4 regions of the Citrobacter rodentium NBRC 105723 genome follow, and region 1 is predicted to be linked to each of the others. Evidence: predicted binding sites of a transcription regulator. Region 1 holds the regulator's gene; each other region holds the start of a gene.
What was found. The regulator PurR, encoded in region 1, represses purine synthesis genes. The targets are predictions, from matches to a motif close to CANGCAAACGTTTGCNTG.
Positions count from the first base shown of each region.

Region 2: gcvT (glycine cleavage system aminomethyltransferase GcvT) is a predicted target of PurR. The motif match lies at 3,869-3,886, and genes of this name have one in related genera.
Region 3: purL (phosphoribosylformylglycinamidine synthase) is a predicted target of PurR. The motif match lies at 1,325-1,342, and genes of this name have one in related genera.
Region 4: pyrD (quinone-dependent dihydroorotate dehydrogenase) is a predicted target of PurR. The motif match lies at 2,846-2,863, and genes of this name have one in related genera.

Region 1 covers NZ_CP082833.1:4,079,870-4,087,726, forward strand. The annotation lists gene K7R23_RS19380 (Grx4 family monothiol glutaredoxin) at 1-182, opposite strand, end outside; gene K7R23_RS19385 (C40 family peptidase) at 517-1,326, shown strand; gene sodB (superoxide dismutase [Fe]) at 1,452-2,033, shown strand; gene K7R23_RS19395 (MFS transporter) at 2,106-3,272, opposite strand; gene cydH (cytochrome bd-I oxidase subunit CydH) at 3,438-3,527, opposite strand; gene purR (HTH-type transcriptional repressor PurR) at 3,821-4,846, shown strand; gene punR (DNA-binding transcriptional activator PunR) at 4,843-5,775, opposite strand; gene punC (purine nucleoside transporter PunC) at 5,888-7,093, shown strand; gene cfa (cyclopropane fatty acyl phospholipid synthase) at 7,383-7,857, shown strand, end outside.
Region 2 covers NZ_CP082833.1:406,691-414,547, reverse strand. The annotation lists gene pepP (Xaa-Pro aminopeptidase) at 1-905, shown strand, start outside; gene ubiH (2-octaprenyl-6-methoxyphenyl hydroxylase) at 902-2,080, shown strand; gene ubiI (FAD-dependent 2-octaprenylphenol hydroxylase) at 2,324-3,526, shown strand; gene K7R23_RS25885 (hypothetical protein) at 3,600-3,803, opposite strand; gene gcvT (glycine cleavage system aminomethyltransferase GcvT) at 3,976-5,070, shown strand; gene gcvH (glycine cleavage system protein GcvH) at 5,096-5,485, shown strand; gene gcvP (aminomethyl-transferring glycine dehydrogenase) at 5,658-7,857, shown strand, end outside.
Region 3 covers NZ_CP082833.1:2,956,617-2,964,473, forward strand. The annotation lists gene mltF (membrane-bound lytic murein transglycosylase MltF) at 1-1,159, opposite strand, end outside; gene purL (phosphoribosylformylglycinamidine synthase) at 1,417-5,304, shown strand; gene qseE (two component system sensor histidine kinase QseE/GlrK) at 5,835-7,265, shown strand; gene qseG (two-component system QseEF-associated lipoprotein QseG) at 7,308-7,857, shown strand, end outside.
Region 4 covers NZ_CP082833.1:4,475,036-4,482,892, reverse strand. The annotation lists gene ssuC (aliphatic sulfonate ABC transporter permease SsuC) at 1-8, opposite strand, end outside; gene ssuD (FMNH2-dependent alkanesulfonate monooxygenase) at 20-1,165, opposite strand; gene K7R23_RS21395 (sulfonate ABC transporter substrate-binding protein) at 1,162-2,136, opposite strand; gene ssuE (NADPH-dependent FMN reductase) at 2,129-2,704, opposite strand; gene pyrD (quinone-dependent dihydroorotate dehydrogenase) at 2,948-3,958, shown strand; gene zapC (cell division protein ZapC) at 4,135-4,677, shown strand; gene K7R23_RS21375 (YcbX family protein) at 4,674-5,783, opposite strand; gene rlmKL (bifunctional 23S rRNA (guanine(2069)-N(7))-methyltransferase RlmK/23S rRNA (guanine(2445)-N(2))-methyltransferase RlmL) at 5,881-7,857, shown strand, end outside.

The DNA.
Region 1 (7,857 bases):
TCAGCGCGAATGTCCGGATTCTGCAGAATATCGACATAGGCAAAACGCTCACCACAGGCGGAAAGCGCCTGCACAGCCTGGGCAGAGAAGCCGCAGCTCGGCAGTTTTGGCGATCCTTTCATGTACAGCAGGATTGGGTTTTCAGCGATCTGGCGCTGGATTTTTTCGATAGTGGTGGTCATTGTCTTGCTTCCTTAACTTCTTTTACGGCAATCGGCAGACATTGTAGCGGGTCAGGCCGACATCGGAAAATAACATTTTTATCACGCTTTACTATTTTATCGTCTGAGGGATTAAGTTGCATCGCAAATATCTCTTCAGTTCGCGCTTTTCGTCAGGCGGCTGACCGAAGGCGCAGATTTCGCTTTGGCTGCTGAATTTTTTTGCACTTAATAACGAAACACTATTTTTAACAATAAAAGCTATTAACTTTCTCTATTTCTATAGATTAGAATCATCAGGCTTTGTAAATCACCCGCAGGTATGACTGCACCTGCCTTAACCGAGGAATGCTCAGTGGCGCGGATAAACCGACTCTCCATCACGCTCTGTGCTTTGTTATTTATCACTATTCCTTTTATGTCCGTGGCTAATGCCTCCCGGCAGGCCAGGGCAACATCTGATGTTTCGCACAATAAGAAAGTCGCAGACCCGAAAAAAAGAAGCACTGCAACAGCCAAAAAGACAAAGAAAACCACACGCAAAACCGCATCACACTCCGCTTCTTCCAGTAAAAAACGCATCGCCACCGCCGCCAGGACTTCCCGAACCGCCAGCCGCCGGAGTAAAACTACCGTCGCAAAGACAGCCGCCGTAAGCTGGACGGAAAAATGCACGCCGCGTAAAGACCGTAAGCCGAAATGTATAAAAGTGAAAAGCGCCGCGAATGCCACCCTTGCTGATGCGCATAAAATAAAGGTGCAGAAAGCGACCCGCACGGCGATGAATAAGCTGATGAGCCAGATAGGCAAGCCTTATCGCTGGGGCGGCGCGTCACCGCGTACCGGGTTCGATTGCAGCGGTCTGGTCTATTACGCCTACAAGGATCTTGTTAAGTTCCCGATTCCACGCACGGCAAATGAAATGTATCACCTGCGCGATGCGGCGCCGATCAAACGCGACGAGCTGAAAAACGGCGATCTGGTCTTTTTCCGCACTCAGGGACGAGGTACTGCCGATCACGTTGGCGTTTACGTCGGTAACGGCAAATTTATTCAGTCACCGCGCACCGGCCGTGAAATTCAGATCACCTCGCTGAGCGAAGATTACTGGCAGCGCCACTACGTCGGCGCCCGGCGGGTAATGACGCCGAAAACCATCCGTTAAAATTTTGCCCTGTTGTGTTACAACAGGGTAAGTTCTTCTTTTGTCACACCTTTCAATTTGCTACCCTATCCTTACGTACAATAAGGTTATTGTGCGCTGCACTATAAATAATAAGGAGAGAAGCAATGTCGTTTGAATTACCTGCATTACCGTATGCCAAAGATGCGCTTGCACCGCATATTTCCGCTGAAACGCTGGAATATCACTATGGCAAACACCATCAGACCTATGTCACTAACCTGAACAACCTGATCAAAGGCACTGCGTTTGAAGGCAAGTCGCTGGAAGAGATCGTGCGTAGCGCCGACGGCGGCGTGTTTAATAACGCCGCGCAGGTCTGGAACCACACGTTCTACTGGAACTGCCTGGCGCCGAACGCCGGGGGAGAACCGACGGGTGAGCTGGCTGATGCGATAGTCGCCTCTTTCGGCAGCTTCGCCGACTTCAAAGCACAGTTTACCGATGCCGCAATCAAGAATTTCGGTTCTGGCTGGACCTGGCTGGTCAAAGGAAAAGACGGCAAGCTGGCGATCGTCTCCACCTCAAACGCCGGTACGCCGCTGACCACCGACGCCACGCCGCTGCTGACGGTCGACGTATGGGAACACGCCTATTACATTGACTATCGCAATGCGCGTCCGGGTTATCTGGAAAATTTCTGGGCGCTGGTTAACTGGGCGTTTGTAGCGAAGAACTTCGCCGCGTAACTGCCTCAACGCCCGCGCATCGGGCGTGAATACAGGCCGGACGGGGCAATTGCCGCCATCCGGCTTTTTATTTTAGCTGGCGACGCACTCTGGCTGAGGCTGTTTTCTCGCCGAGACAAACACCAGCAGTAACGCCAGCCCGGCGACAATCGCCCCCATTACCGGCACGAAACTGTAGCCCAGCCCCCCGGAAATCACCGCCCCGCCCGCGGCGGCGCCCAGCGCGTTACCGAGATTAAAGGCGCCAATGTTGACCGAGGACGACAGGCCCGGCGCTTCGTGCGCCACACGCATCACGCGCATTTGCAGCGGCGGCACGACCGCAAAGGTTGCCGCCCCCCAGACCACCATACTAATGGCCGCCCCCAGTTCATTGCGCGCAAGGAACGGGATCGCCAGCATAATCACCATCAGCAACAGCAGAAAGCCTTTCAGCGTGCCGTTAACCGAGCGATCGGCCAGTTTACCGCCAAGATAGTTGCCGATAGAGAAGCCAACGCCAATCAGCACCAGCATCCCGGTGACAAACGCTGGCGTGGCATGGGTGATGCTGTGCAATACCGGCGCGATATAAGTATAAAGCGTGAACATAGCGCCGGCGCCCAGCACCGTGGTCAGTAATGCCGACAGCACCTGCGGGCGCATCAGCACAGCCAGCTCTTTTTTCACCTCCGGACGCGTACCGGCGCCGCCTTTCGGCAAGGAGAAAAACAGGCTCACTATGGCGATCACCCCCAGTCCGGCGGTCGCAATAAACGACATGCGCCAGCCAATGGTTTCCCCAAGCCAGGTTGCCGCCGGCACGCCGCCAATGTTGGCGATGGTCAGCCCCATAAACATAGTGGCGACCGCGCTCGCCTGCTTGTGCTTTGGCACCACGCTTGCGGCGACAACGGAACCGAGGCCGAAAAATGCGCCGTGGTTGAGGCTGGTGAGGATGCGGGACAGCATCAGCGTGGCGTAATCAGGCGCGATAGCGGAAAGCACGTTCCCCAGCGTGAAGATAGCCATCAGAAAGATCAAGGCATTACGGCGGCCACGGTGCGAAAGCAGCAGCGTCATGAGCGGCGCGCCGACCATCACCCCAACGGCGTAAGCGCTGATCAGCATCCCTGCTGCGGGTATCGACACATCGACGCCGCGGGCAATAACCGGCAATAAGCCCATTGGAGAGAATTCAGTCGTACCGATACCGAATGCGCCAATGGCCAGCGCCAGTAAGGGATAATTTATTTTCATACGGTAATGACTCCGCCTGTCCGCGTTTATTCGCGATGCTAAGGAAAGTCAAAAGTATGATGCTAATCACAAAAAAAGAGAAGTTTACAATTTTACAAAAGACTTTTGCAAAACCGATAACAATAGCGGCGAGCGTGAGGGAGCAACCGCCCCCTCAGCGATGAATCAGTGCAGCGCTGCGGTTAAACCACCCGCAACAATCAGGGCCAGAACAATAAACGTGGTGATTAATGAAAATTTCAGATCGGTGCTCATCAAGTTTTCTCCTTTTTATACCCACACAAAAAGTGATATAGCGCATTTTTGCACACTTGACGGTAAAAATCTCCCATGTTTTAGAGTGATATCTGTTTTTAACACTTCCCCTTTTCGTTAAGATCAGCCAAAATTCGACGCTTACTTGTTTAGCGTACCGGCCATTGACCCCTTCCTGACGTTCCGTGTCGTTTTCCCGGCGTGCCGCAACCCTGATGTTGCGATCGGGGTGTGTAAAGGCAAACGATTACTTAGCGTATTTAATGTTCAGGCAGGGTCTGGAGTGAGATGTAATGGCAACCATTAAAGATGTAGCGAAGCGAGCAAACGTTTCCACTACAACCGTATCACACGTAATCAATAAAACGCGTTTCGTTGCAGAGGAAACGCGTAACGCGGTGTGGGCGGCAATCAAAGAATTGCACTATTCCCCCAGCGCCGTTGCCCGCAGCCTGAAGGTGAATCACACCAAATCCATTGGCCTGCTGGCGACCAGCAGCGAAGCCGCGTATTTTGCCGAAATTATTGAAGCGGTGGAAAAAAACTGCTTCCAGAAAGGCTACACCCTGATCCTCGGCAACGCCTGGAACAACCTGGAAAAACAGCGCGCCTATCTGTCGATGATGGCGCAGAAGCGCGTCGACGGTCTGCTGGTGATGTGCTCTGAGTATCCCGATCCCCTGCTCGCAATGCTGGAGGAGTATCGCCATATCCCTATGGTGGTGATGGACTGGGGCGAAGCGAAAGCCGACTTTACCGACTCGGTGATCGATAACGCCTTTGAGGGCGGTTATATGGCGGGTCGCTACCTGGTGGAGCGCGGACATCGTGAAATCGGCGTAATTCCGGGTCCGCTGGAGCGCAACACCGGCGCGGGCCGCCTGGCCGGCTTTATGAAAGCGATGGAAGAGGCGCTGATTAAAGTGCCGGAAAACTGGATTGTGCAGGGCGATTTTGAACCCGAGTCCGGCTATCGCGCCATGCAGCAGATCCTGTCGCAGTCGCATCGCCCGACGGCAGTATTTTGCGGCGGCGACATCATGGCAATGGGTGCGCTCTGCGCCGCTGACGAAATGGGCCTGCGCGTTCCGCAGGATGTGTCGCTGATTGGCTATGACAACGTGCGCAACGCCCGCTTCTTTACCCCGGCATTGACCACTATCCACCAGCCAAAAGATTCGCTGGGTGAAACGGCCTTTAATATGCTGCTGGACCGCATCGTCAACAAGCGTGAGGAGTCGCAGTCAATAGAGGTGCATCCGCGCCTGATTGAGCGTCGTTCGGTGGCCGACGGCCCGTTCCGCGACTATCGCCGCTAAGCCTTCTCTGCGGGCGTCTCATCAGGCTCCCGCAGCCACTCCCGGTTCAGCGTTTCGCTGTCTCCCAGATATTCCAGCAGCCACGCCAGCGCGGGCGACATATCATTTTGCTGCCAGGTCAGACAGCAGGCGGCGTCCGGGAAGGGATTTTCCAGCTCAAGCGCCACCCATCGTCCCGCGTTAAGATGCGGTTTGGCAAAGTGGGTCGGCACCATGCCGATACAGAGTCCGGCACTGATGCAGGTGGCGGACGAATCCCAGTCCGGCACCACCACCCGCCTCTGATTGTCCAGCAGCCACGTTACCCGTTTAGGCAAATTGCGCGAGGTATCTTCCAGCACCAGCGAGGGCCAGTTTCGCAGCGTGTCATCGCTTATCGGTCCAGCCATCGCCGCCAGGGGGTGATGGCTGGCGACCACGCAGCTCCAGCTCAGCATCCCCATATCCCGAAAGGCGTAGCGTCCCCCTACCGGAATGGCGCGGGTCGCGCCGATGGCGAGTTCCACCCTGCCGTCAGAGAGCGCATCCCAGACGCCGTTAAAGACCTCCTGAAACACCAGCAGCTCCACATCGTCGAAGTGGCGATAGAAATCGACGATCATCTGCCCGGTGCGCTCAGGCCGAACAATATTGTCCACCGCGATCGGCAACTGCCCGCGCCAGCCGTTAGCAATTTGCTGACACTGCCGACGGGTGTCCTGCATTTTTTTGATAACAGAACGCCCTTCTTTTAAAAACCATACGCCGGCAGGCGTCAGCGCCACATCCCGGTGCCGCCGCTCAAACAGCGGCACCGCCAGCCACTCTTCCAGTTGACGTACCGTATAGCTTACCGCCGAAGGCACCCGGTGCAACTCTTGCGCTGCCGAACTGAAACTCCCGTTGCGCGCCACCGCATCCACCACTTCCAGCGCGTATTCTGACCACATAATCTGCCTGCAAAATTTTTGAACGCAATAAGCAAATATTACCGTTTCACAAGGTAAAAGACACTCCCTACACTCTGCGCCAGAGTTTTTCATTAAAAATAAGAGAACAACTATGCAACCAGGAAAAGGGTTTTTAGTCTGGCTGGCGGGCCTTAGCGTGCTGGGATTTCTGGCAACGGATATGTATCTCCCTGCCTTCGCCGCCATTCAGAGTGACCTGCAAACGTCCGCTTCCGCGGTCAGCGCCAGCCTCAGTCTGTTTTTGGCCGGCTTTGCCGTGGCGCAGCTGCTGTGGGGACCGCTTTCCGATCGCTATGGACGTAAACCGGTACTGCTGTTGGGATTAGCTATTTTCGCTCTTGGCAGTCTGGGGATGCTGTGGGTGGAGAGCGCCGCCGCCTTACTGGCGCTGCGCTTTATTCAGGCGGTGGGGGTTTGCGCCGCATCCGTTATCTGGCAGGCGCTGGTGACGGATTATTATCCGTCGCAAAAAATTAACCGCATTTTCGCCACCATCATGCCGCTGGTGGGGCTCTCCCCTGCGCTGGCGCCGCTGCTGGGCAGCTGGATCCTCACCCACTTTAGCTGGCAGGCGATTTTCGCCACTCTGTTTGCTATCACGCTGGTGCTAATGCTGCCTGCTCTGCGTCTCAGGCCAGCGCAAAAAGCGCGCAGTGACAGCGAACATAAACTGACTTTCGCCACGTTACTGCGCACCAGGAGCTATCGCGGGAACGTGCTGATCTACGCCGCCTGTTCCGCCAGCTTTTTTGCCTGGCTTACCGGCTCGCCGTTTATCCTTAACGCGATGGGCTATACCCCGGCCATCATCGGCCTGAGCTATGTTCCTCAGACCATCGCGTTTCTCATTGGCGGGTATGGCTGTCGCGCTGCGCTGCAAAAATGGCAGGGGCAACAAATGCTGCCGTGGCTGCTGGCGCTCTACGCCCTGAGCGTCATCGCCACATGGGGGGCAAGCTTCCTCAGTCACGTCACGCTGACGGAGATTCTTATCCCCTTCTGCGTGATGGCAATCGCCAACGGCGCGATCTACCCGATTGTGGTCGCCCAGGCGTTACGTCCGTTCCCGCAGGCCACCGGGCGCGCAGCGGCTTTACAGAACACGTTGCAGCTGGGTCTGTGCTTTCTTGCAAGCCTCGTCGTCTCCGGGCTAATCAGCACGCCGCTACTGACCACCACCAGCGTAATGCTGACAACGGTACTGCTGGCTTTGCTGGGTTACAAAATGCAATCTCAGCCACGCGTTGCCAGACAATCGCATGACAGCGACGGGATTGCTCATGGGGAAACGCATTGATATACCAACTCAACCTAATCAATTAGTTCGCTAACAATTTTTGGTTGTATGATTGGTTTTTGAGGCCTATACTCAATTCCAGTTAGTAAAAATACGATAATAATTATGTGTTAACGGGAACCGGAGCGTTCCCGCTTCCCCACGGATGGCCTTTCGGCAAGGGTTCCTCCCTTCCTCTGTTCTACGTCGGATTATAGGCTCGCGGAATACTTCCGTGAGATTTCTCACAAAGCCAAAAAGCGTCTACGCTGTTTTAAGGTTCTGATCACCGACCAGTGATGGAGAAGCTATGAGTTCATCGTGTATAGAAGAAATCAATGTACCAGATGATGACTGGTACCGTATCGCTAACGAATTATTAAGCCGCGCTGGCATTGCCATTAACGGCTCCGCCCCTTCGGACATTCACGTTAATAACCCAGGATTTTTTAAACGTGTCTTGCAGGAGGGATCGCTGGGGCTGGGTGAAAGTTATATGGATGGCTGGTGGGAATGCGATCGACTGGACATGTTTTTTAGCAAAGTATTGCGCGCCGGCCTTGAAAATCAGCTTCCCCATCATTTCAAAGACACCCTCCGCATCGCTGGCGCCCGCCTGTTTAATTTACAATCAAAAAAACGCGCCTGGATCGTCGGTAAAGAACATTACGATCTCGGCAACGACCTCTTTAGCCGTATGCTCGACCCGTATATGCAGTACTCCTGCGCATACTGGAAGGATGCTGATTCGCTTGAAGCCGCGCAGCAGGCCAAACTGCAACTAA
Region 2 (7,857 bases), 1.7 Mb from region 1:
TCGTCTTTTCCGCGCTGGAAAAATTGCGTAAAGGCAGCCGGCAGAATCTGAAAGCGCCGTCTACCCTGACCGACTGGCGGCCGATGGTGCATGAAATGCGCCTGTTCAAATCGGAAGAGGAGATCGCCGTTATGCGTCGCGCCGGGGAGATCACCGCGCTGGCGCATACCCGGGCGATGGAAAAATGCCGTCCGGGGATGTACGAGTATCAGCTGGAAGGCGAAATCCATCACGAATTTAATCGCCACGGCGCACGCTTTCCCTCTTATAACACCATTGTCGGCAGCGGTGAAAATGGCTGCATTCTGCACTACACCGAAAACGAAAGCGAAATGCGCGACGGCGATCTGGTGCTGATTGATGCAGGCTGTGAATACAAAGGCTATGCGGGCGACATTACGCGCACCTTCCCGGTGAACGGCAAATTCACCGCGGCCCAGCGGGAAATTTACGACATCGTACTCGAGTCGCTGGAAACCAGTCTGCGCCTGTACCGTCCGGGAACCTCCATTCAGGAAGTCACCGGCGAAGTGGTGCGTATTATGATTAGCGGGCTGGTGAAGCTGGGCATTCTGCACGGCGAGGTGGATCAGCTGATTGCCGACAACGCTCATCGGCCGTTCTTTATGCATGGCCTGAGCCACTGGCTGGGGCTGGATGTGCATGATGTTGGCGAATATGGTCAGGAGCGCTCGCGCATCCTCGAACCGGGCATGGTGATTACCGTTGAGCCGGGGCTGTACATCGCTCCGGACGCCGATGTGCCGGAAGCCTGGCGTGGGATCGGCATTCGCATCGAAGACGACATTCTGATCACCGAAAACGGCAACGAAAATCTTACCGCCAGCGTCGTGAAAAAGGCCGATGAGATTGAAGCGCTGATGGCGGCAGCGCGCCAGCAATGAGCGTGATCATCGTTGGCGGCGGTATGGTCGGTGCGACGCTGGCGCTGGCTATTTCACAGCTCAGTCACGGAACGCTGCCGGTACATCTGATTGAAGCGACGGCGCCGGAGGCCGACGGGCATCCGGGATTTGATGCGAGGGCGATTGCGCTGGCGGCGGGCACCTGTCAGCAGCTGGCACGGATAGGCGTGTGGCAGGCGATTGCCGATTGCGCCACCGCCATTACTACCGTTCACGTCAGCGATCGCGGTCATGCCGGATTTGTCACTCTCGATGCCGACGACTATCGCCTCCCGGCGCTGGGACAGGTGGTCGAACTGCACGAGGTGGGTCTGCGCCTGTTTTCTCTGTTGCGCAAAGCGCCGGGCGTCACGCTGCACTGTCCGCAGCGGGTGGCCAGCGTGGCGCGTACCCAGGAGCAGGTGAGCGTGACGCTGGAAAGCGGCGAGACGCTTTCCGCAAACCTGCTGGTCGCTGCGGATGGGACGCGCTCGGCACTGGCCAGCGCCTGCGGTATCGACTGGCAGCAGGAGCCCTACGAACAGCTGGCGGTGATCGCCAACGTCGCCACTTCGGTTGCGCATCACGGGCGCGCCTTCGAGCGCTTTACCGCGCACGGGCCGCTGGCGATGCTGCCGATGTCTGCTGGCCGCTGTTCGCTGGTGTGGTGCCATCCGCGGGACAAGCGCGATGAGATTCTGGCCTGGTCGGATGAACGCTTCTGCCGTGAGCTGCAGGCGGCCTTCGGCTGGCGGCTGGGACGGATTACCCAGGCAGGTAAACGCAGCGCGTACCCGCTTGCGCTGACCACGGCGGCGAAAGCGTTTACCCATCGGACCGTGCTGGTGGGCAATGCGGCGCAGACGCTGCATCCCATCGCCGGGCAGGGGTTTAACCTCGGATTGCGCGACGTGATGAGTCTTGCCGAAACCCTGATGCAGGTTCATGCCCTGAAGCGCGATGTGGGCGACTATAGCGTCCTCTCAGCGTACCAGCAGCGCCGCCAGGAAGATCGCAATGCCACTATCGGCGTCACGGACGGTCTGGTGCATCTGTTTGCCAACCGCTGGGCGCCGCTGCTGGTTGGGCGGAATGTTGGTCTGATGGCGATGGAGTTATTTCCTCCGGCACGCGATGCGCTGGCGAAGCGCACGCTTGGCTGGGTTGCGCGTTAAGGCCTCCATCCGCCTGACCGGTACGGTGTAATTGCCTGATGGCGCTACGCTTATCAGGCCTACGAATTGTCTCCGGGCGGAAGGTGTCAGCCGCCATCCGGCAATGTGTCCGGTGTGGGCGTTAATTTCCCGTAGGTCGGATAAGGCGCAGCCGCCATCCGGCAGAATCGGCACAACTGCCTGATGATGCTACGCTTATCAGATCCACGAATAACGAACGACGTTTTTGACCAGGAGTAAACAGTGCAAAGTGTTGATGTAGCTATTGTTGGTGGAGGCATGGTTGGCCTGGCTGTCGCCTGCGGTTTGCAGGGCAGCGGACTGCGCGTCGCGGTTCTTGAGCAGCATGAACCGCAGCCTCTGGCAGCGGATGCGGCACCGGCGCTGCGCGTATCGGCTATCAACGCCGCCAGCGAAAAACTGCTTACCCGCCTCGGCGTGTGGTCAGAGATCGTCGCCCGCCGCGCCAGCTGTTACCACGGCATGGAAGTGTGGGATAAAGACAGTTTTGGGCGCATTAAATTTGACGATAAAAGCATGGGCTACAGCCATCTTGGCCATATCGTTGAAAATGCGGTAATTCATTACGCCCTGTGGCAAAAGGCGCAGCAGGCCGCCGACATCACGCTGCTGGCCCCCGCGGAATTGCAGCAGGCGGCGTGGGGCGAAAACGAAACCTTCCTGACGCTTAAAGACGGGACGATGCTGACGGCGCGTCTGGTGGTTGGTGCCGACGGAGCGAACTCCTGGCTGCGCAATAAAGCGGATATTCCGCTGACCTTCTGGGACTATCGTCATCATGCGCTGGTCGCCACTATCCGCACGGAAGAGGCGCACGGCGCGGTTGCCCGGCAGACGTTTCACGGTGACGGGATTCTGGCGTTTCTGCCGCTTCGCGATCCGCATCTGTGCTCGATCGTCTGGTCGCTCTCGCCTGAAGAAGCGGAGCGGATGCAGCAGGCGGATGACGCTGAGTTTAACCAGGCGCTGACGATCGCTTTTGATAATCATCTGGGACTGTGCCGCGTGGAGAGCGAACGTCAGATCTATCCGCTGACGGGACGTTACGCCCGCCAGTTTGCCGCGCACCGCCTGGCGCTGGTCGGCGATGCTGCCCATACCATTCATCCGCTGGCGGGTCAGGGCGTGAATCTCGGCTTTATGGATGCCGCGGAACTTATCGACGATCTGAAACGTCTGCATCGCCAGGGTAAAGATATTGGTCAGCACCTCTATCTGCGCCGCTACGAGCGCAGCCGCAAGCACAGCGCGGCGCTGATGCTGGCCGGTATGCAGGGCTTTCGCGAGCTGTTTGCGGGTGAGAATCCGGCGAAAAAACTGCTGCGTGATATTGGCCTCAAGCTGGCCGACACCCTTCCCGGCGTTAAACCGCAGCTTATTCGCCAGGCTATGGGTCTGAACGATCTTCCTGAATGGCTGCGCTGAACATCCTCCTCATTCTCATAGTTTGAAACCCGTCACATTTCTCTCTCCCGGCAGCGTTGCCGGGAGCGTTTGCTCATTTGAAATAAACTAATTTCACCGCTGATTTCGCATTACTTTTTCTAATTTTAGGATTTTTCAATTTCGCGATTTTTGACAACTTTTCCGTATTTAATATTTTATTATGCCGATTTATACCATTTTGACTGGAATAATATATGGCGTTAGGGTGCACAATGCAGAGTATTGTGTTTTTGCCCGACAGGTGAAATTTTGTCATAAGCTAATGTGATGATTAATTTTGTCTTATGGTTTAGCGCCGGGTTCGGTGGTAAGTTCAGGGTCAAAGAGAACGTTTGCGTCGGGGCCGGGAAATGGCTTCGATGCCGGGTTTCGTGGTGAAAATTGCATCGCGAAATGGTTGTCAGCCCCGCTTATTCAATGAGGACAAGATGGCTCAACAGACTCCTTTGTACGAACAACACACGCTATGTGGCGCGCGCATGGTCGATTTTCATGGCTGGATGATGCCCCTGCATTACGGTTCTCAGCTTGATGAACACCATGCGGTCCGCACCGACGCCGGGATGTTTGATGTGTCGCATATGACCATCGTCGATCTGCACGGCAGCCGCACCCGGGAGTTTTTGCGTTATCTGCTGGCGAACGACGTAGCGAAGCTCACCAGAACCGGCAAAGCCCTGTACTCCGGTATGCTCAACGCTTCGGGCGGCGTGATAGATGACCTGATTGTTTATTACTTTACCGAAGACTTCTTCCGCCTCGTTGTTAACTCCGCCACCCGCGAAAAAGACCTCTCCTGGATCACCCAACACGCCGAACCTTACGCCATTGAGATTACCGTTCGTGACGACCTGTCGCTGATTGCGGTACAGGGGCCGAACGCGCAGGCGAAAGCCGCCACGCTGTTTACCGACGAGCAGCGTCAGGCGGTGGAAGGCATGAAGCCGTTCTTTGGCGTGCAGGCAGGCGACCTGTTTATCGCCACTACCGGCTACACCGGCGAAGCGGGCTATGAAATTGCGATGCCGAACGAAAAGGCGGCGGATTTCTGGCACGCGCTGGTGGAGGCGGGCGTGAAGCCATGCGGTCTCGGCGCGCGCGATACGCTGCGTCTGGAAGCAGGGATGAACCTGTACGGCCAGGAGATGGACGAGGGGATTTCGCCGCTGGCGGCCAATATGGGCTGGACCATCGCCTGGGAACCGGCTGACCGCGACTTTATCGGGCGTGAAGCGCTGGAGATGCAGCGCGAGAAAGGCACTGAACAACTGGTGGGCCTGGTGATGACCGAAAAAGGCGTGCTGCGTAATGAACTACCGGTGCGCTTTACCGATGCGCAGGGCAATCAGCGCGAAGGCGTGATCACCAGCGGCACCTTCTCCCCGACGCTGGGCTACAGCATTGCGCTGGCGCGCGTGCCGGAAGGCATTGGCGAGACGGCGATAGTGCAGATCCGTAACCGCGAAATGCCGGTGAAAGTGACTAAACCTGTTTTTGTGCGTAACGGCAAAGCCGTCGCGTGATTCATCCTTTTCTGGAGATTGATTAATGAGCAACGTACCAGCAGAACTGAAATACAGCAAAGAACACGAATGGCTGCGCAAAGAGGCAGACGGCTCTTACACCGTGGGGATTACCGAACACGCTCAGGAACTGCTGGGCGATATGGTTTTTGTTGACCTGCCGGAAGTGGGCGCGACCGTCAGCGCAGGCGACGACTGCGCGGTAGCCGAGTCGGTGAAGGCGGCGTCTGACATCTATGCGCCAATTAGCGGCGAAATCGTGGCCGTTAACGACGCGCTGAGCGACTCTCCGGAGCAGGTCAACAGCGAGCCGTATGGCGCAGGCTGGATCTTCAAAATCAAGGCCAGCGATGAGAGCGAACTGGATTCGCTGCTGGATGCCAGCGCGTATGAAGCATTACTCGAAGACGAGTAAATACGCTTTTGCCGGATGGCGCTGCGCTTATCCTGCCTACAGACGAGCGTAGGCCCGGTAAGCGTTAGCGCCGCCGGGCACGTAACCAGAGCAAAGGCCCGAAGCGCAAGCGCCGCCGGGCATACAGATCGAGACAATCACGATTCACTGCACGTTTCAGGAACCATCGCCCATGACACAGACGTTAAGCCAGCTTGAAAACAGCGGCGCTTTCATTGAACGCCACATCGGACCGGACGCCGCGCAGCAGCAGGAGATGCTGAATGCGATTGGCGCCGGGTCGTTAAATGCGCTGATCGGCCAGATTGTGCCGAAAGATATTCAGCTCGCCACTCCGCCGCAGGTGGGTGAGGCAGCGACGGAATACGCCGCGCTGGCTGAATTAAAAGCCATCGCCGGACGCAACAAGCGCTTTACGTCCTACATTGGCATGGGCTATACCGCTGTACATCTGCCGCCGGTTATCCTGCGCAATATGCTGGAAAATCCGGGCTGGTACACTGCCTATACGCCTTACCAGCCGGAAGTCTCCCAGGGCCGTCTGGAAGCGCTGCTGAACTTCCAGCAGGTGACGCTGGATCTGACCGGACTGGATATCGCTTCCGCTTCTCTGCTGGATGAAGCGACCGCCGCCGCCGAAGCAATGGCGATGGCGAAGCGCGTCAGCAAACTGAAAAACGCCGGTCGCTTCTTCGTGGCTGCTGACGTGCATCCGCAAACGCTGGACGTTGTGCGCACGCGTGCGCAGACCTTCGGCTTTGAAGTGATTGTCGATGACGCAGAAAAAGTGCTGGATCATCAGGATGTGTTCGGCGTGCTGTTGCAGCAGGTGGGCACCACCGGTGAGGTCCATGACTACAGCGCGCTGATAAGCGAACTGAAGACGCGCAAAGTGATTGTCAGCGTCGCCGCCGATTTTATGGCGCTGGTGCTGTTGACCGCGCCGGGCAAACAGGGGGCGGACATTGTTTTCGGTTCCGCGCAACGCTTTGGCGTGCCGATGGGCTACGGCGGCCCGCACGCGGCATTCTTTGCCGCAAAAGACGAATTCAAACGCTCCATGCCGGGTCGTATTATCGGCGTCTCGAAAGATGCGGCGGGCAATACCGCGCTGCGCATGGCGATGCAGACGCGCGAGCAGCATATCCGCCGTGAAAAAGCGAACTCCAATATCTGTACCTCGCAGGTGCTGCTGGCCAATATCGCCAGCCTGTATGCGGTCTATCACGGCCCGGTCGGCCTGAAGCGCATCGCTAACCGTATTCACCGTCTGACCGATATTCTGGCGGCAGGGCTGCAGCAGAAGGGGCTGAAACTGCGTCACGCGCACTATTTCGATACCCTGTGCGTGGAAGTGGCGGACAAAGCCGCGGTGCTGGCGCGCGCTGAAGCGGCAGAGATCAACCTGCGTAGCGACATCATTAACGCGGTCGGCATCACCCTTGATGAAACCACTACACGCGACAACGTCCTGCAACTGTTTACCGTGCTGCTGGGCGACGGACACGGGCTGAATATTGATGCGCTGGATAAAGAGGTGGCCCACGACAGCCGCTCCATTCAGGAGAGTATGCTGCGCGACGACGCGATCCTGAGCCATCCGGTGTTCAACCGCTATCACAGCGAAACCGAAATGATGCGCTATATGCATTCGCTGGAGCGCAAAGATCTGGCGCTGAACCAGGCGATGATCCCGCTGGGCTCCTGCACCATGAAGCTGAACGCGGCGGCGGAAATGATCCCCATTACCTGGCCGGAATTTGCCGAGCTGCATCCGTTCTGCCCGCCTGAGCAGGCCGAAGGCTACCAGCAGATGATCGGCCAGCTTGCCGACTGGCTGGTGAAGCTGACCGGCTACGACGCCGTCTGTATGCAGCCAAACTCCGGCGCTCAGGGCGAATACGCCGGTCTGCTGGCAATTCGTCACTATCATGAAAGCCGCAACGAAGGGCACCGCGATATCTGCCTGATCCCGGCTTCTGCGCACGGCACCAACCCGGCCTCCGCCCAGATGGCGGGTATGCAGGTGGTGGTGGTGGCCTGTGATAAAAACGGCAACATCGATCTTACGGATTTACGCGTGAAGGCGGAGCAGGCGGGCGAAAATCTCTCCTGCATCATGGTGACCTATCCGTCCACCCACGGCGTGTACGAAGAGACGATCCGTGAAGTGTGTGAAGTTGTCCATCAGTTCGGCGGCCAGGTTTATCTCGACGGCGCGAACATGAACGCCCAGGTCGGTATCACCTCGCCGGGCTTTATTGGCGCCGACGTTTCGCATCTCAACCTGCATAAAACCTTCTGCATTCCGCACGGCGGCGGTGGTCCGGGGATGGGACCGATTGGCGTGAAAGCGCACCTGGCGCCGTTTG
Region 3 (7,857 bases), 1.1 Mb from region 1:
CCATGTTATAAGCCGCCAGAGCGAACCAGATGCGTTCATCCTCCGGAATACTTTCCGGTAGTTTGCTCATCATACTCTGCAAATAGCGCGCGCCGCCGCTGATGCTCTGTTCGGCATCGGTGCGATCGGTGAGCCCTAAGCTCTGCGCGGTGTTTTTGGTCAGCATCATCATGCCGCGCACGCCGGTCGGCGAGGTGGCCTGCGGGTCCCAGTGCGACTCCTGCCAGGCGATTGCCGCCAGCAGTCGCCAGTCGATCTGCTGGGCATATTTCTCAAACAGCGGTTTCAGCTCGGGCAGCATGGCGTCCACCGCGCGCAGGAAAGTGCGGGTGTCCACATAGTCGAAATCATCGCCGTGCCCCAGGTATTTTTCCTCCAGCCGCGCCAGCGAGCCATCTTCATTGATGCTGTTAAAGAAATCGAGCAGCGCGGCGGATAAGGTGTTGTCATTATCCAGCACGCTAAACCAGGTGACCGGCTGTTCGTCAGTGATATCCAGCGCAACCGCCAGTTCGGGATGGACGCGCTGGTAGAGGCTGATGGCGACGGAATCGGCAATGGTGTAATCCAGTTTGCCGGCGATCACCGCGTTCAGCAGCTCGGTGGTGCCTTTTTTCTTATCGATCCGCCAGCTCAGATCGGGGAACTTTGTCTCTTTCAGGGTTTGCAAATCGTTCACCGCCACATGTCCGGGCGCGATAGTGAGCTGACTGTCGCTGACTTTCTCCAGCGTGCGCGGACGATACTGACCGACCTTATAAACCAGCTGCTGGGAAACGGAGTAGTAGGTAGGGCCAGGCTGATAGTTTTTGACCCGCTCGCTGTTATAGACCAGCCCGGAGGCGAGCAGGTCGGCGTTGCCGTTATCGAGATCGTCGAACAGCTGGCTGATGTTCTGGCGCACGGTCACCTTCAGCTTTACGCCAAGATAGTTCGCGAACTGCTGCGCCAGTTCATAGTCCAGCCCATAGGGCTTGCCGTTGAGCTGAGAGTAGGTCAGCGGCGAGCTGACCGTGCTTACGCGCAGCTCTCCCCGCGCCTGAATGGCGGCGATACGGGAGTCGGCTTTACCGAACCAGGGAATCGAGGGCCAAAGCGCAGCGGCCAGCAGTAGCGTCAGTATGCCGATGAACAGATAATTAATCTTTAATTTTTTCAATTAGTTAATTCTCTGTATCGTGCTTTGCCTCAGACTTGGGAAAAATGCCAGGAAAATTAAGAGTATTCATTGATGAGCGGCATTTTGCTTAAAGTTGCGTCAGTTGGCAACTAATTAGAACAATTGGCCGCACCGTCTGGCAAAAAGCGGCGGCGATTTTATTTCGACGCAAACGGTTTCGTCAGCGACGCAGATTCTTTATAATGACGCCCGTTTCCCCACTTGGGCACACCGAAAGCTTAGAAGACGAGAGACTTATGATGGAAATTCTGCGTGGTTCGCCTGCACTGTCGGCATTCCGTATCAACAAACTGCTGGCGCGCTTTCAGGCTGCCGGGCTCCAGGTCCACACAATTTACGCCGAGTACGTCCATTTTGCCGATCTGAATGCGCCACTGAACGACGATGAACAGGCGCAGCTTGCCCGCCTGCTGAAGTATGGCCCGAGCCTGAGCAGCCATACGCCGGAAGGCAAACTGCTGCTGGTTACGCCTCGTCCCGGCACCATCTCTCCCTGGTCTTCCAAAGCGACGGATATTGCCCATAACTGCGGCCTGAAGCAGATTGACCGACTGGAGCGCGGCCTTGCTTACTATATTGAAGCGTCCACGCTGAGCGCGGAGCAGTGGCGGCAGGTTGCCGCTGAACTGCATGACCGAATGATGGAGACGGTTTTTACCTCGTTAGACGATGCGCAGAAGCTGTTCGTTCATCATGAACCCGCGCCGGTTGAAAGCGTGGATCTGCTGGGCGAAGGCCGTCAGGCGCTGATCGACGCCAACCTGCGCCTCGGTCTGGCGCTGGCGGAAGACGAAATTGATTATCTTCAGGATGCGTTCACGAAGCTCGGGCGTAACCCGAACGATATCGAACTGTATATGTTCGCCCAGGCGAACTCCGAGCACTGCCGCCACAAGATTTTTAACGCCGACTGGGTGATTAACGGCGAGCAGCAGCCGAAGTCGCTGTTCAAAATGATCAAAAACACCTTTGAAACCACTCCGGACCACGTGCTGTCTGCCTATAAGGACAACGCAGCGGTGATGGAAGGCTCAGAGGTTGGTCGCTATTTTGCCGACCATCAGACCGGCCGCTACGACTTCCACCAGGAGCCGGCGCATATACTGATGAAGGTTGAAACCCATAACCACCCGACGGCAATCTCGCCGTGGCCGGGGGCGGCGACCGGTTCCGGCGGCGAAATCCGCGACGAAGGCGCAACCGGACGCGGGGCGAAGCCAAAAGCGGGGCTGGTGGGCTTCTCGGTGTCCAACCTGCGTATTCCGGGCTTTGAGCAGCCGTGGGAAGAAGATTTCGGCAAGCCGGAGCGTATTGTGACCGCGCTGGATATCATGACCGAAGGGCCGCTGGGCGGCGCGGCGTTCAACAACGAATTTGGCCGTCCGGCGCTGAACGGCTACTTCCGTACCTATGAAGAAAGGGTCAACAGCCATAACGGCGAAGAGCTGCGCGGCTATCACAAGCCGATCATGCTGGCGGGCGGGATAGGCAACATCCGCGCCGATCACGTCCAGAAGGGCGAGATCAACGTCGGCGCGAAGCTGATCGTTCTCGGCGGTCCGGCGATGAACATCGGCCTGGGCGGCGGCGCGGCGTCGTCAATGGCCTCCGGCCAGTCCGACGCGGATCTCGACTTCGCCTCCGTTCAGCGCGACAACCCGGAAATGGAGCGTCGCTGCCAGGAGGTGATTGACCGCTGCTGGCAGCTGGGCGACGCCAACCCCATCCTCTTTATTCATGACGTTGGCGCGGGCGGGCTTTCCAACGCCATGCCGGAGCTGGTGAGCGACGGCGGACGCGGCGGTAAGTTCGAACTGCGCGACATTCTCAGCGACGAGCCGGGCATGAGCCCGCTGGAGATCTGGTGTAACGAATCCCAGGAGCGCTACGTGCTGGCGGTAGCCGCTGACCAGCTTCCGCTGTTCGACGAGCTGTGCCGCCGCGAACGCGCGCCTTACGCGGTGATTGGCGAAGCGACGGAAGAAAAGCACCTGTCGCTGAACGACCGTCACTTTAACAATCAGCCGATCGATCTGCCGTTGGACGTGCTGCTCGGCAAAACGCCGAAAATGACTCGCGACGTGCAGAGCCTGAAAGCGAAAGGCGAGGCCCTGAACCGCACGGAGATCGTACTTGCCGATGCGGTGAAGCGCGTTCTGCATCTGCCGACCGTCGCGGAAAAAACCTTCCTTGTGACCATTGGCGACCGTACCGTTACCGGCATGGTGTCCCGCGATCAGATGGTCGGCCCGTGGCAGGTGCCGGTGGCGAACTGCGCGGTAACCACCGCCAGCCTTGACAGCTACTACGGCGAAGCGATGGCTATTGGCGAACGCGCGCCGGTGGCGCTGCTGGACTTCTCCGCCTCTGCCCGTCTGGCGGTCGGCGAAGCGCTGACCAACATTGCCGCCACGCAGATTGGCGACATCAAACGCATTAAGCTTTCCGCGAACTGGATGGCGGCAGCCGGACACCCGGGGGAAGACGCCGGTCTGTATGAAGCGGTGAAGGCGGTGGGCGAAGAACTTTGTCCGGCGCTTGGCCTGACCATTCCGGTGGGCAAAGACTCCATGTCGATGAAAACCCGCTGGCAGGAAGGCAGCGAACAGCGCGAAATGACCTCGCCGCTGTCGCTGGTGATCTCCGCTTTCGCCCGCGTCGAGGATGTGCGTCATACCGTTACGCCGCAGCTCTCGACCGAAGACAACGCGCTGCTGCTGATTGACCTGGGTCTTGGCCATAACGCGCTGGGCGCGACCGCGCTGGCGCAGGTGTACCGTCAGCTTGGCGATACGCCCGCAGACGTGCGCGACGTGGCGCAGCTGAAGGGCTTCTACGATGCGATTCAGGCGCTGGTGGCGCAGGGTAAACTGCTGGCCTACCATGACCGCTCTGACGGCGGCCTGCTGGTGACGCTGGCGGAAATGGCCTTTACCGGCCACTGCGGTATTCAGGCGGATATCGCCACGCTTGGCGACGATCGCCTGGCGGCGCTGTTTAACGAAGAGCTGGGCGCGGTGATTCAGGTGCGCGCCGCGGATCGTGACGCCGTGGAAGCGCTGCTGGCGCAATACGGCCTTGGCGACTGTGTACATTACCTTGGGCAGGCCGTGGCGGGCGACCGCTTTGTGATTGACGCTGACGGCCAGACGGTCTTTAGCGAAAGCCGCACCACGCTGCGCGTCTGGTGGGCGGAAACCACCTGGCAGATGCAGCGTCTGCGCGACAACCCGGAGTGTGCCGACCAGGAGCACAAGGCGAAAGCCAACGATGCCGATCCGGGGCTGAACGTGAAGCTTTCTTTCGACATCAATGAAGATGTCGCCGCGCCGTATATCGCCACCGGCGCGCGTCCGAAGGTCGCCGTTCTGCGTGAGCAGGGGGTGAACTCCCATGTCGAAATGGCGGCAGCATTCCACCGCGCAGGCTTTGACGCCATTGACGTGCATATGAGCGATCTGCTCGGCGGTCGTATCGGGCTGGGTAACTTCCATGCGCTGGTCGCCTGCGGCGGCTTCTCCTACGGCGACGTGCTGGGGGCGGGCGAAGGCTGGGCGAAATCCATTCTGTTCAACAGCCGCGTGCGCGATGAGTTTGAAACCTTCTTCCACCGTCCGCAGTCCCTGGCGCTTGGGGTGTGTAACGGCTGCCAGATGATGTCGAACCTGCGTGAGCTGATCCCCGGCAGCGAACTGTGGCCGCGCTTTGTGCGTAATCATTCCGATCGCTTCGAAGCCCGCTTCAGCCTGGTGGAAGTGACGCAAAGCCCGTCGCTGCTGCTGCAGGGGATGGTCGGTTCGCAGATGCCCATCGCCGTCTCTCACGGTGAGGGACGTGTGGAGGTTCGCGACGACGCGCACCTGGCTCAGCTTGAGAGTAAAGGCCTGGTGGCGCTGCGCTATGTCGATAACTTCGGCAAGGTGACGGAAACCTATCCGGCAAACCCGAACGGTTCGCCGAACGGCATTACCGCGGTCACCACGGAAAGCGGGCGCGTCACGATTATGATGCCGCATCCGGAGCGCGTGTTCCGTACCGTCAGCAACTCCTGGCACCCGGAAAACTGGGGCGAGGATGGTCCGTGGATGCGAATCTTCCGCAACGCGCGTAAGCAGCTGGGGTAAACAGCAGGTCGAATCACATGCCAGCGGCCCGGTGAATATCACCGGGCTTTTTTATGGCTGTCGCTAATTCGCGACAACAGAGGACTCGGCATGTCGCCAAAAGGTGACATATAACTTATTGATTTTTATATAGCAGTATCGTCTGCTTTTAAGGTGTTGCTAATTGACGACACTGCGATGAAAAATCAGTCAGCTCGCTGACGGCTATGATTTGTCATAAAGATGAGTCATTTCATGGTGTTAATGATTTGTTTTATTTGTTGGCACAGTTACTGCATAATAAACAGCAGTGGCTCATTCACCTTCTTATGTCAGCCCCTTCGGGACGTGCTACATAAACTTCGAATGACGCACAACAAGGTGCCTGCCGTCCAGCTTCTGATAACAGCATTGCTTTATCAGCCATCGGGCGAAACGTCGAGTTAGGCACCGCCTTATTCCATAACAAAGCCGGGTTAAGCCCGGCTTTGTTGTATCTGGCGTTTCCCTCGGTTAGCATCGTTCCATTCTTCTTCTTTGAGAGTAACGCCTTGAAGCGCTGGTCTGTTTTCCCCCGCTCATTACGCCAACTGGTGATGCTGGCATTCCTGCTGATCCTGTTGCCGCTGCTGGTCCTCGCCTGGCAGGCGTGGCAGAGTCTCAACGCCCTGAGCGCCCAGGCGGCGCTGACCAACCGGACGACGCTTATCGACGCCCGTCGCAGCGAGGCGATGACCAACGTGGCGCTGGAGATGGAGCGCAGCTACCGTCAGTACTGCGTGCTTGACGACCCCACGCTGGCGAAGGTGTATCAGAGCCAGCGTCTGCGTTACAGCGAGATGCTCGACGCCCATGCCGGGGTATTGCCGGACGATAAGCTGTACCAGGCGTTGCATCAGGATCTGAACGATCTGGCGCAATTGCAGTGCCGCAATAGCGGGCCGGATACCGCCGCCGCCGCGCGGCTGGAGGCGTTTGCCAGCGCCAATACCGAAATGGTGCAGGCGACGCGCGCCGTGGTCTTTTCGCGCGGGCAGCAGCTTCAACAGGAGATTGCCGAGCGCGGGCAATTCTTTGGCTGGCAGGCGCTGGCGCTGTTTCTGGTCAGCCTCGCGATGGTGCTGCTGTTTACGCGGATGATTATCGGGCCGGTAAAAGGCATTGAGCGAATGATCAACCGGCTGGGGGAGGGGCGTTCACTCGGCAATACTGTCACCTTCACCGGACCGCGGGAGCTACGTTCCGTGGGGCAGCGCATTATCTGGCTGAGCGAGCGCCTTTCCTGGCTGGAGTCCCAGCGCCATCAGTTTTTACGCCACCTCTCCCATGAGCTGAAAACGCCGCTCGCCAGTATGCGCGAAGGCACCGAACTGCTGGCCGATGGGGTCGTCGGTCCTTTAACGCCTGAACAAAAAGAGGTGGTCGGCATTCTTGATGACAGCAGTCGCAATCTGCAAAAATTGATTGAGCAACTGCTGGATTACAACCGCAAGCTGGCCGACAGCGCCGTCGAGCTGGAAAGCGTCGAGATTGCGCCGTTGGTGGATATGGTGGTGTCCGCCCACAGTTTACCCGCCCGCGCTAAAATGATGCATACTGAGGTGGCGCTGACCGCAGAGCGCTGTCTGGCCGAGCCGATGCTGCTGATGAGCGTACTGGACAATCTTTATTCCAATGCGGTGCACTATGGCGCTGAATCCGGTAACATTCGTGTCTGCAGCCGCTTGCAGGGAACCACGGTTTATATCGATGTCATCAATACCGGGGCGCCCATCCCGGAAGCGGAAAAATCCATGATTTTCGAGCCCTTTTTCCAGGGAAGCCAGCAACGAAAAGGGGCGGTAAAAGGCAGCGGGCTGGGGCTGAGTATCGCCCGGGATTGCATCCGCCGTATGCAGGGGGAGCTTTACCTTGTCGATGAGCGGGAACAAGAGGTGTGCTTCCGTATCGAACTGCCATTATCTGCATCGGAAAACGATTAATAGCCTGATGAGACAGGCACTAAATAAATAAGTCTGGTAAATATGCCACACGTTTTAGCCCACATTTTTCAACGCTTTTTCTCCCGCCGGGCCATTGCGGCGGGAATCTCCTGCCTGGCGCTGATCGGCTGTACGCCCCATGTCGTCAGGCATGCCGTACCGCAGGAAAAGATCCCCACCACGCAGCTGGCGGATTATCTGTCGGTTGAGTGTACCGATATCTGGCGGCTGCACGGTCCCGCGACCGATACCAATCCGCTGTACTGGCTGCGCGCCATTGACTGCGCCGAGCGGCTGATGCCGGTGCAGTCGCGCAATGAAGCCCGGATACTGGCCGACGACAGCTGGCAAAACGCTTTTAAGCGCGGCGTACTGCTGGCGAACGCCAGAATCACCCCGCTCGAGCGTCGTGATAATATCGCCCGTCTGGACGCCTTAAGCCCGCAGATCCCGACCCAGGTGCGACCGCTCTATCAAATCTGGCGTGACGGACAGGCATTGCAATTACAGCTTTCAGAAGAGCGCCAGCGCTACAGCAAACTGCAACAAACCAGCGACAGCGAGCTGGATACGTTGCGCCAGCAGCAACAGC
Region 4 (7,857 bases), 400 kb from region 1:
GTTGCCATAAACGGACTCCTTAGCTCTGGGCCACTTTTTGCGGAATAAAATCATTGGCGACCGCTTCGCCCTGCAGATGCCGACGCTGCGGCTGCGGGATGGCCGGGGTCGCGACGTCAAGGTGCGGGAATAACAGTTCGCCCACTTTCCAGGCCTCCTCCAGATGCGGATAGCCTGAAAGCACGAAGCTGTCGATGCCCAGCGCGGCATATTCATTGATGCGCGCCGCAACGATCGGCCCGTCGCCAACCAGCGCCGTTCCTGCGCCGCCGCGCACCAGCCCCACGCCCGCCCACAGGTTAGGGCTGATCTCCAGTTTGTCGCGCCTGCCGTTATGTAACGCCGCCATCCGCTGCTGGCCGACGGAGTCGGTGCGGGCGAATGCGGCCTGGGCCTTGGCAATGGTGTCGTCGTCAAGATGCGCGATCAGCCGATCCGCCGCGCGCCAGGCCTCATCGTTGGTTTCGCGTACAATGACGTGCAGACGAATGCCAAAACGAATGGTGCGGCCGCGCGCTGCGGCTTTCGCCCGCACCTGGGCAATTTTTTCTTTCACCTGCTCCGGTGGTTCGCCCCAGGTGAGATAGAGATCCACCTGCTCCGCGGCGAGATCCTGCGCGACGTCGGATGAACCGCCAAAATAAAGCGGCGGGTGCGGCTGCTGAACCGGTGGGAAGAACAGCTTCGCCCCGTTCACGTGAATGTGCTTACCGTTGAAATCAACGGTTTCACCCTGCAACAGACGCCGCCAGACCTGAGTGAACTCCGCGGAGGCTTCATAGCGCTCTGTATGGTTGAGAAACACGCCGTCGCCCGCCAGCTCCTGCGGATCGCTGCCGGTCACCAGGTTAAACAGCGCCCGACCATCAGACAGCCTGTCGAGCGTGGCCGCCTGACGCGCCGCCACCGTCGGCGAGGTGACGCTCGGGCGCAGCGCCACCAGGAACTTAAGACGCCGGGTCACCGGGATCATCGATGCCGCCACCAGCCAGGCGTCTTCGCAGGAGCGTCCGGTCGGGATCAATACTCCGGTAAAGCCGAGACGATCCGCCGTCTGGGCAATCTGTTGCAGGTAGCTGTGATCCACCGGGCGCGCGCCTTCATCCGTTCCCAGATAGTGACCGTCGCCGTGAGTCGGCAGAAACCAGAACATATTCAGGCTCATAACTGTTTTCCTTCCTGTTGAGTGGGCTGCCAGATGCGCTGGCGGATATCGATTTTTTTCGGTACCAGACGGTTGTCGTAAAACAGATCTGCCGTTTGCTGCTGCAATGCCGCAACAGAGGCGCTGACCGGCGAAATGGCGGTGGGCGGACGGTGATCGAGATACGAGGCGATGACCGGTTCCGGTAGTCCCATCGTTTTTGCCAGCAGGGCGATGCTCTCCGGGCGCTGAGAAATCGTCAGCGCATCGGCCTGGCTGAAGGTTTCCAGCACGCCCTGAACAAACGCGCCGTTTTTCTCCGCATAAGGCCGGGCGGCGAGATAGAACGAACCGGTCTGCTTCAGGTCGGTGCCGTCCTTCAGCACCCGCACGCCGCCGTGCAATAACGCTGCGGAATAGTAGGGATCCCAGATAGCCCAGGCATCGACGTCGCCCTGCTGGAAGGCGGCGCGGGCGTCGGCGGGGGTCAGATACACCGGCTGGATATCGGTAAATTTCAGTCCGACCTGCTGTAGCGCGCGCAACAGCAGATTGTGCGAGCTGGAGCCTTTCTGAAACGCCACCTTATGGCCTTTCAGCTCAGCCACCGATTTTATCGGGCTGTTTTCCGCCACCAGAATGACTTCCGCTTTCGGTTTGGCCGGTTCGACGCCGACGTAAACCAAATCCGCTCCGGCGGCCTGAGCGAAGATAGGCGGAATATCGCCGGTGCTGCCGAGATCGATACTGCCGACGTTAAGGGCTTCCAGCATCTGCGGCCCGGCCGGGAATTCAACCCAGGCGATCCGCGTTTGCGGGTAACGTTTCTCCAGAAGCTGATGACTTTTCGCCAGCACCATGCTGATGCTGCCTTTCTGGTAGCCAATGCGTAATGCTTCGGGTGATGGCTCCGCAGCGTGGGTCACGGCGGAAAGCATCAGCATTCCGCCCAGCGCCAGCCACGGTGAACGCAGTTTAAGCAGATTAAACATGGGCGGCTCCTCGCTGAACGGTGACGACGGACGGCGTCGCATCACGACGATGCAGAGCCTGCCAGAAAGTTTCCAGCGCGCTGTCGAGGCGCCGCTGTAAATTGGGCGTGAACTGCGGCTTATGCTGATAGTCGATGACCTGTGAGTCGTCGGCGAACACGCCATGTAAAATTTCCTGGGCCTTCAGCGCGTTAAGCACCGGTTTCAGGGCATAATCAACGGCGAGCAGGTGCGCAACGGTGCCGCCGGTAGCCAGCGGTAGCACGACTTTTCCCTCCAGCGCCCGCTCGGGCAGGAGATCCAACAGCGTTTTTAACGCGCCGGAGTAAGCGGCTTTGTAGATTGGGGTGGCGACAATCAGGCCGTCCGCTTCATGCAGCTGTTCGCTCAGGGTTTGCAGCGCCGGGCTGTCAAAACGCGCATATAAAAGGTCTTCCGCGGCGAAGTTGTGCAGATGCCAGTGGCAGACCTCTACGTCCAGCGCGCTTAATTTTTCCCGCGCGTACTCAAGTAACGCGCTGGAGCGAGAAGGGAAGCGTGGGCTTCCCGCCAGAGTGATGATACGCATAGTGTCTGTTCCCCTTATAACTGAATGTTTGTTTTTTGTTAAAATTAATAACATTTTGCGCAGTCTGACATGGGGAGCGGGGGGAACCGAAATGATTTATGTGCAATTGAAAAGCTGAAAAAGGCATAAAAAGAGGGACGCCAGGGAAACGATTGCTTTTTATTGCCGCAGGTCAATTCCCTTTTTGTGCGATATCGCCCATAATACGCCCCCGGTTTGCACACCGGGAATCCAGGAGAGTTCATGTACTACCCCTTCGTTCGTAAAGCCCTTTTTCAGCTCGATCCAGAGCGCGCCCACGAATTGACCTTTCAGCAGTTACGCCGCGTGGCGGGAACGCCGTTTGAAGCGCTGATCCGTCAGAAAGTGCCTGCAAAACCGGTCTCCTGCATGGGACTGACCTTTAAAAATCCGCTTGGTCTGGCTGCCGGCCTTGATAAAGACGGGGAGTGCATTGACGCGCTGGGCGCAATGGGATTCGGTTCGATCGAGATCGGTACCGTCACGCCGCGTCCGCAGCCGGGTAACGATAAGCCGAGGCTGTTTCGTCTGGTCGATGCCGAAGGTTTGATCAACCGGATGGGCTTTAATAACCACGGCGTCGATAACCTGGTTGAGAACGTGAAAAAGGCCCATTACGACGGGGTGCTTGGCATTAATATCGGTAAAAATAAAGACACGCCGGTTGAGCAGGGCAAAGATGACTACCTGATTTGTATGGAAAAAATCTATGCGTATGCCGGTTATATCGCCATTAACATCTCTTCGCCGAATACCCCGGGATTACGCACATTGCAATATGGCGAAGCGCTGGATGATTTATTGAGCGCAATTAAAAATAAGCAAAACGATCTTCAAACGATCCATCAGAAATATGTTCCGATCGCCGTAAAGATCGCCCCGGATCTTTCTGAGGAAGAATTGATCCAGGTGGCTGACAGTTTAGTTCGCCATAATATTGATGGTGTTATTGCCACCAATACTACGCTCGATCGTTCTCTGGTACAGGGAATGAAAAATTGCGATCAAACCGGTGGCTTAAGCGGTCGTCCACTGCAATTAAAAAGTACAGAAATTATCCGCCGTCTTGCTCAGGAATTAAAAGGCCAGCTGCCGATTATTGGCGTCGGCGGAATCGACTCGGTTATCGCAGCGCGCGAAAAACTGGCTGCCGGGGCGTCGCTGGTGCAGATATATTCCGGCTTTATTTTTAAAGGACCGCCGCTGGTTAAAGAAATCATTACCCATATTTGATTTTCCCGCGCTTTGTCTACATATCGAGCAATCAGGGGTTTATTTCCACGCCTGGTTGCTTTATATTCTCTCACTGTTGCTTATTTACACATTTTAAGCTTTGCTTATTAGGGTAATAAGCGAAGCGGCAAAAAAAGGACATTTTTGCAGCGGGATAATGGCAAGGGGAGAGAAAAATGCGAATTAAACCTGACGATAACTGGCGCTGGTATTATGACGAAGAGCATGACCGAATGATGCTCGACTTAGCCAATGGCATGTTATTCCGCTCGCGTTTTGCCCGTAAAATGCTCACCCCGGATGCATTCTCCCCGTCCGGTTTTTGCGTTGACGACGCCGCGCTTTACTTCTCATTCGAAGAAAAGTGCCGTGACCTCGACCTTTCCAGAGAACAGAAAGCGGAACTGGTGCTCAATGCGCTGGTGGCAATCCGCTACCTGAAGCCGCAGATGCCGAAAAGCTGGCATTTCGTCGCGCATAACGAGAACTGGTCGCCAGCCACTGGCGATACCGCCTGCGTCTGGCTGAGCGATACGCTGGAGCAAGTCAGTCTGCTGGTGGTTGAACCCGGTGAAAATGCGACGCTGTGTTTACTGGCGCAGCCTTGCGTGGTGGTGGCGGGGCGTACTATGCAGCTTGGCGATGCGATTAAAATTATGAACGACAGGCTGAAGCCGCAGGTTTATCCCGACAGCTTCAGCCTCGGTCAGGCGGTTTAACGCGCCAGCTTCAGCGCGGTTTTTGGCACGCAGCTACAGCTCAGAATCGTTCCGTCCGCTCCCAGCGCCGACTTCTTCAGCGGGCTGACCTCACCCTCCAGTAGTTTGATACGGCAACTGCCGCAAATTCCCGTCCGGCATGAATAAGGAATCCGAATTCCCTGGCTTTCCAGCTGTTCAAGCAGCACCTGTTGGTTATTACCGCGAAACGCCTGTCCCTGCCAGTCGATGTCAACCGCAGCGTCCGCCTGCGGCGCAACGGCGACAGTATCATCCTGCCTGGCCGCACCGTAGACGCGCGCAGGTCCGGTCGACAAAATTTCCACTTCATCACCGACGCGGATGACGCCGCTGTTGCGGGCAATCAGGTTCTGGCCAAAATCAACGTCGCCGTTGTCCGGCGCGGTGCGGAAGCACTGCAGCGTCGCCAGCGGCTCGCCGGAAGGATGCTTCAGCCCTTTTTCCGGGCTGACGGTGGTAAAAATGCAGCGGCTACAGGGTTTTACCACGTCAAAGACGACCTCGCCGATGCGGATCGCTTTCCAGGTGTCCTCTTCCCAGGCGCTTGCGCCGGATACCACGATATTTGGGCGGAACTGTTCAACCTGAACGCCTGCCGGACAGCGCCGCTGTAAGTCGCGCAGCGAGGCGTCATTCACCAGCAGGTAGGGATATCCATCGGCAAAAGAGAGCGGAACGCCCGCGTGACGCTTCACCCGGCGGGTAAGCTGCGGCCCGACCCAGCGTAGCTGCACGTCGCGGGAAAAGAAGCCGCTCAGCCACTGATTAATGGCGTCCGGGGCGATGCGCGCGGTGAAATGGTTTCCCCACACCTCCGTCGGCGCATCCTGGGCGGCGAAGTCGCTAAAGCGCGCCACCGCACTGCTGCCATCCGGCGCGGTTAAATGCAGACCATCGTGCAGCGGGGAAGGGGTAAAGCGCACCATTTGGGGATACTGGCGGGCGGTAATAAAAGTACCGTCCGTTTCGGTAATCATAAAAATGCGGTCGAAGGCCAGTCCGCTGACGTCTGCCAGAGCGTGGGTCAGCCCAATGCCGCGCATTGATTTGACGGGATGAATAAAAAGGCGGGTTAACGTCAACACGGTACAGTCCCTCGAAAGAAATAAGCCCTCAACTTTATGACATGGGCGCGAGTTTAGCTATAATGCGCAGCAATTTTCTTCGAGTATAAGTGACGATATGAATGCTTTGTTTGCCAGTACGGCCCGTGGCCTGGAAGAGCTGTTAAAAACTGAACTGGAAGGCCTCGGCGCTACAGAGTGCCAGGTGGTTCAGGGTGGCGTCCATTTTAAGGGCGACACCCGGCTTGTTTACCAGAGCCTGATGTGGAGCCGCCTGGCCTCGCGCATCATTTTACCGTTGAGTGAGTGCAAAGTTTACAGTGATTTAGACCTCTATCTGGGCGTGATGGCGATTGACTGGACGGCGATGTTTACGCCAGGCGCCACCTTTGCGGTGCATTTTAGCGGTCTGAACGACACCATTCGCAACAGCCAGTACGGCGCCCTGAAGGTAAAAGACGCGATTGTGGATTCCTTTACCCGCAAGAATCTTCCGCGTCCGAATGTCGACCGCGAATCGCCGGATATCCGCGTGAACGTCTGGCTTAATAAAGATACCGCCAGCATTGCGCTGGATTTGAGCGGTGATGGCCTGCATCTGCGCGGCTATCGCGACCGTACCGGTCTTGCCCCCATTAAAGAGACGCTGGCGGCGGCAATTGTGATGCGCTCCGGCTGGCAGCCGGGAACGCCGCTGCTCGACCCGATGTGCGGTTCCGGCACGCTGCTGATTGAAGCGGCGATGTGGGCCACCGATCGCGCGCCGGGCCTGCACCGCGGGCGCTGGGGCTTCAGCGGCTGGGCGCAGCATGATGAAACGGTCTTGCAGGAAGTGAAAGCCGAAGCGCAAACCCGCGCGCGCAAAGGTCTGGCGGATTACGGTTCGCATTTTTACGGCTCCGACAGCGACGCGCGGGTCATCGAACGGGCGCGCAGCAACGCCCGTCGCGCCGGTATTGGCGAACTGATTACCTTTGAAGTCAAAGACGTGGCGCAGCTAAGCAACCCGCTGCCGAAAGGGCCTTACGGTACGGTGATCAGCAACCCGCCCTACGGCGAACGTCTGGACAGCGAACCGGCGCTGATTGCCCTGCACAGCCTGCTGGGCCGCACCATGAAAAATCAGTTTGGCGGCTGGAATCTGTCGCTGTTCAGCGCGTCGCCGGATCTGCTCAGCAGTCTGCAACTGCGCGCTGATAAGCAGTTCAAAGCCAAAAACGGTCCGCTGGACTGCGTGCAGAAGAACTATCATATTGCCGAAACCACGGCGGACAGCAAGCCGGCGACGGTGGCGGAAGATTACGCTAACCGCCTGCGTAAGAATATTAAAAAGCTGGAGAAGTGGGCGCGTCAGGAAGGTATTGAGTGCTACCGTCTGTACGACGCCGACCTGCCGGAGTATAACGTCGCGGTTGACCGTTACGCCGACTGGGTGGTGATTCAGGAATACGCGCCGCCGAAAACCGTCGATGCGCAGAAGGCGCGCCAGCGGCTGTTTGACATTATTGCGGCGACGCTGACGGTGCTCGACATCGCGCCCAATAAGCTGGTGCTGAAAACCCGTGAGCGGCAGAAAGGTAAAAACCAGTACCAGAAGATGAACGAGAAGGGGGAATTCATCGAGGTTGGCGAATACAACGCCCGCCTGTGGGTGAACCTGACCGATTACCTTGATACCGGGCTGTTCCTCGATCACCGTATCGCCCGCCGGATGCTCGGCCAGATGAGTAAAGGAAAAGACTTCCTGAACCTGTTCTCCTATACCGGCAGCGCCAGCGTCCATGCGGGTCTTGGCGGCGCGCGCAGCACCACGACGGTCGATATGTCGCGTACCTATCTGGAGTGGGCGGAACGCAACCTGCGTCTGAACGGCTTAAGCGGTCGCGCGCACCGTCTGATTCAGGCTGACTGCCTCGGCTGGCTACGCGAGGCTAACGAACAGTTCGATCTGATCTTTATCGATCCGCCAACCTTCTCCAATTCGAAACGGATGGAGGACGCGTTTGACGTTCAGCGCGATCATCTGCGGCTGATGCAAGATCTGAAACGTCTGCTGCGTCAGGGCGGCACGATCATGTTCTCCAACAATAAACGC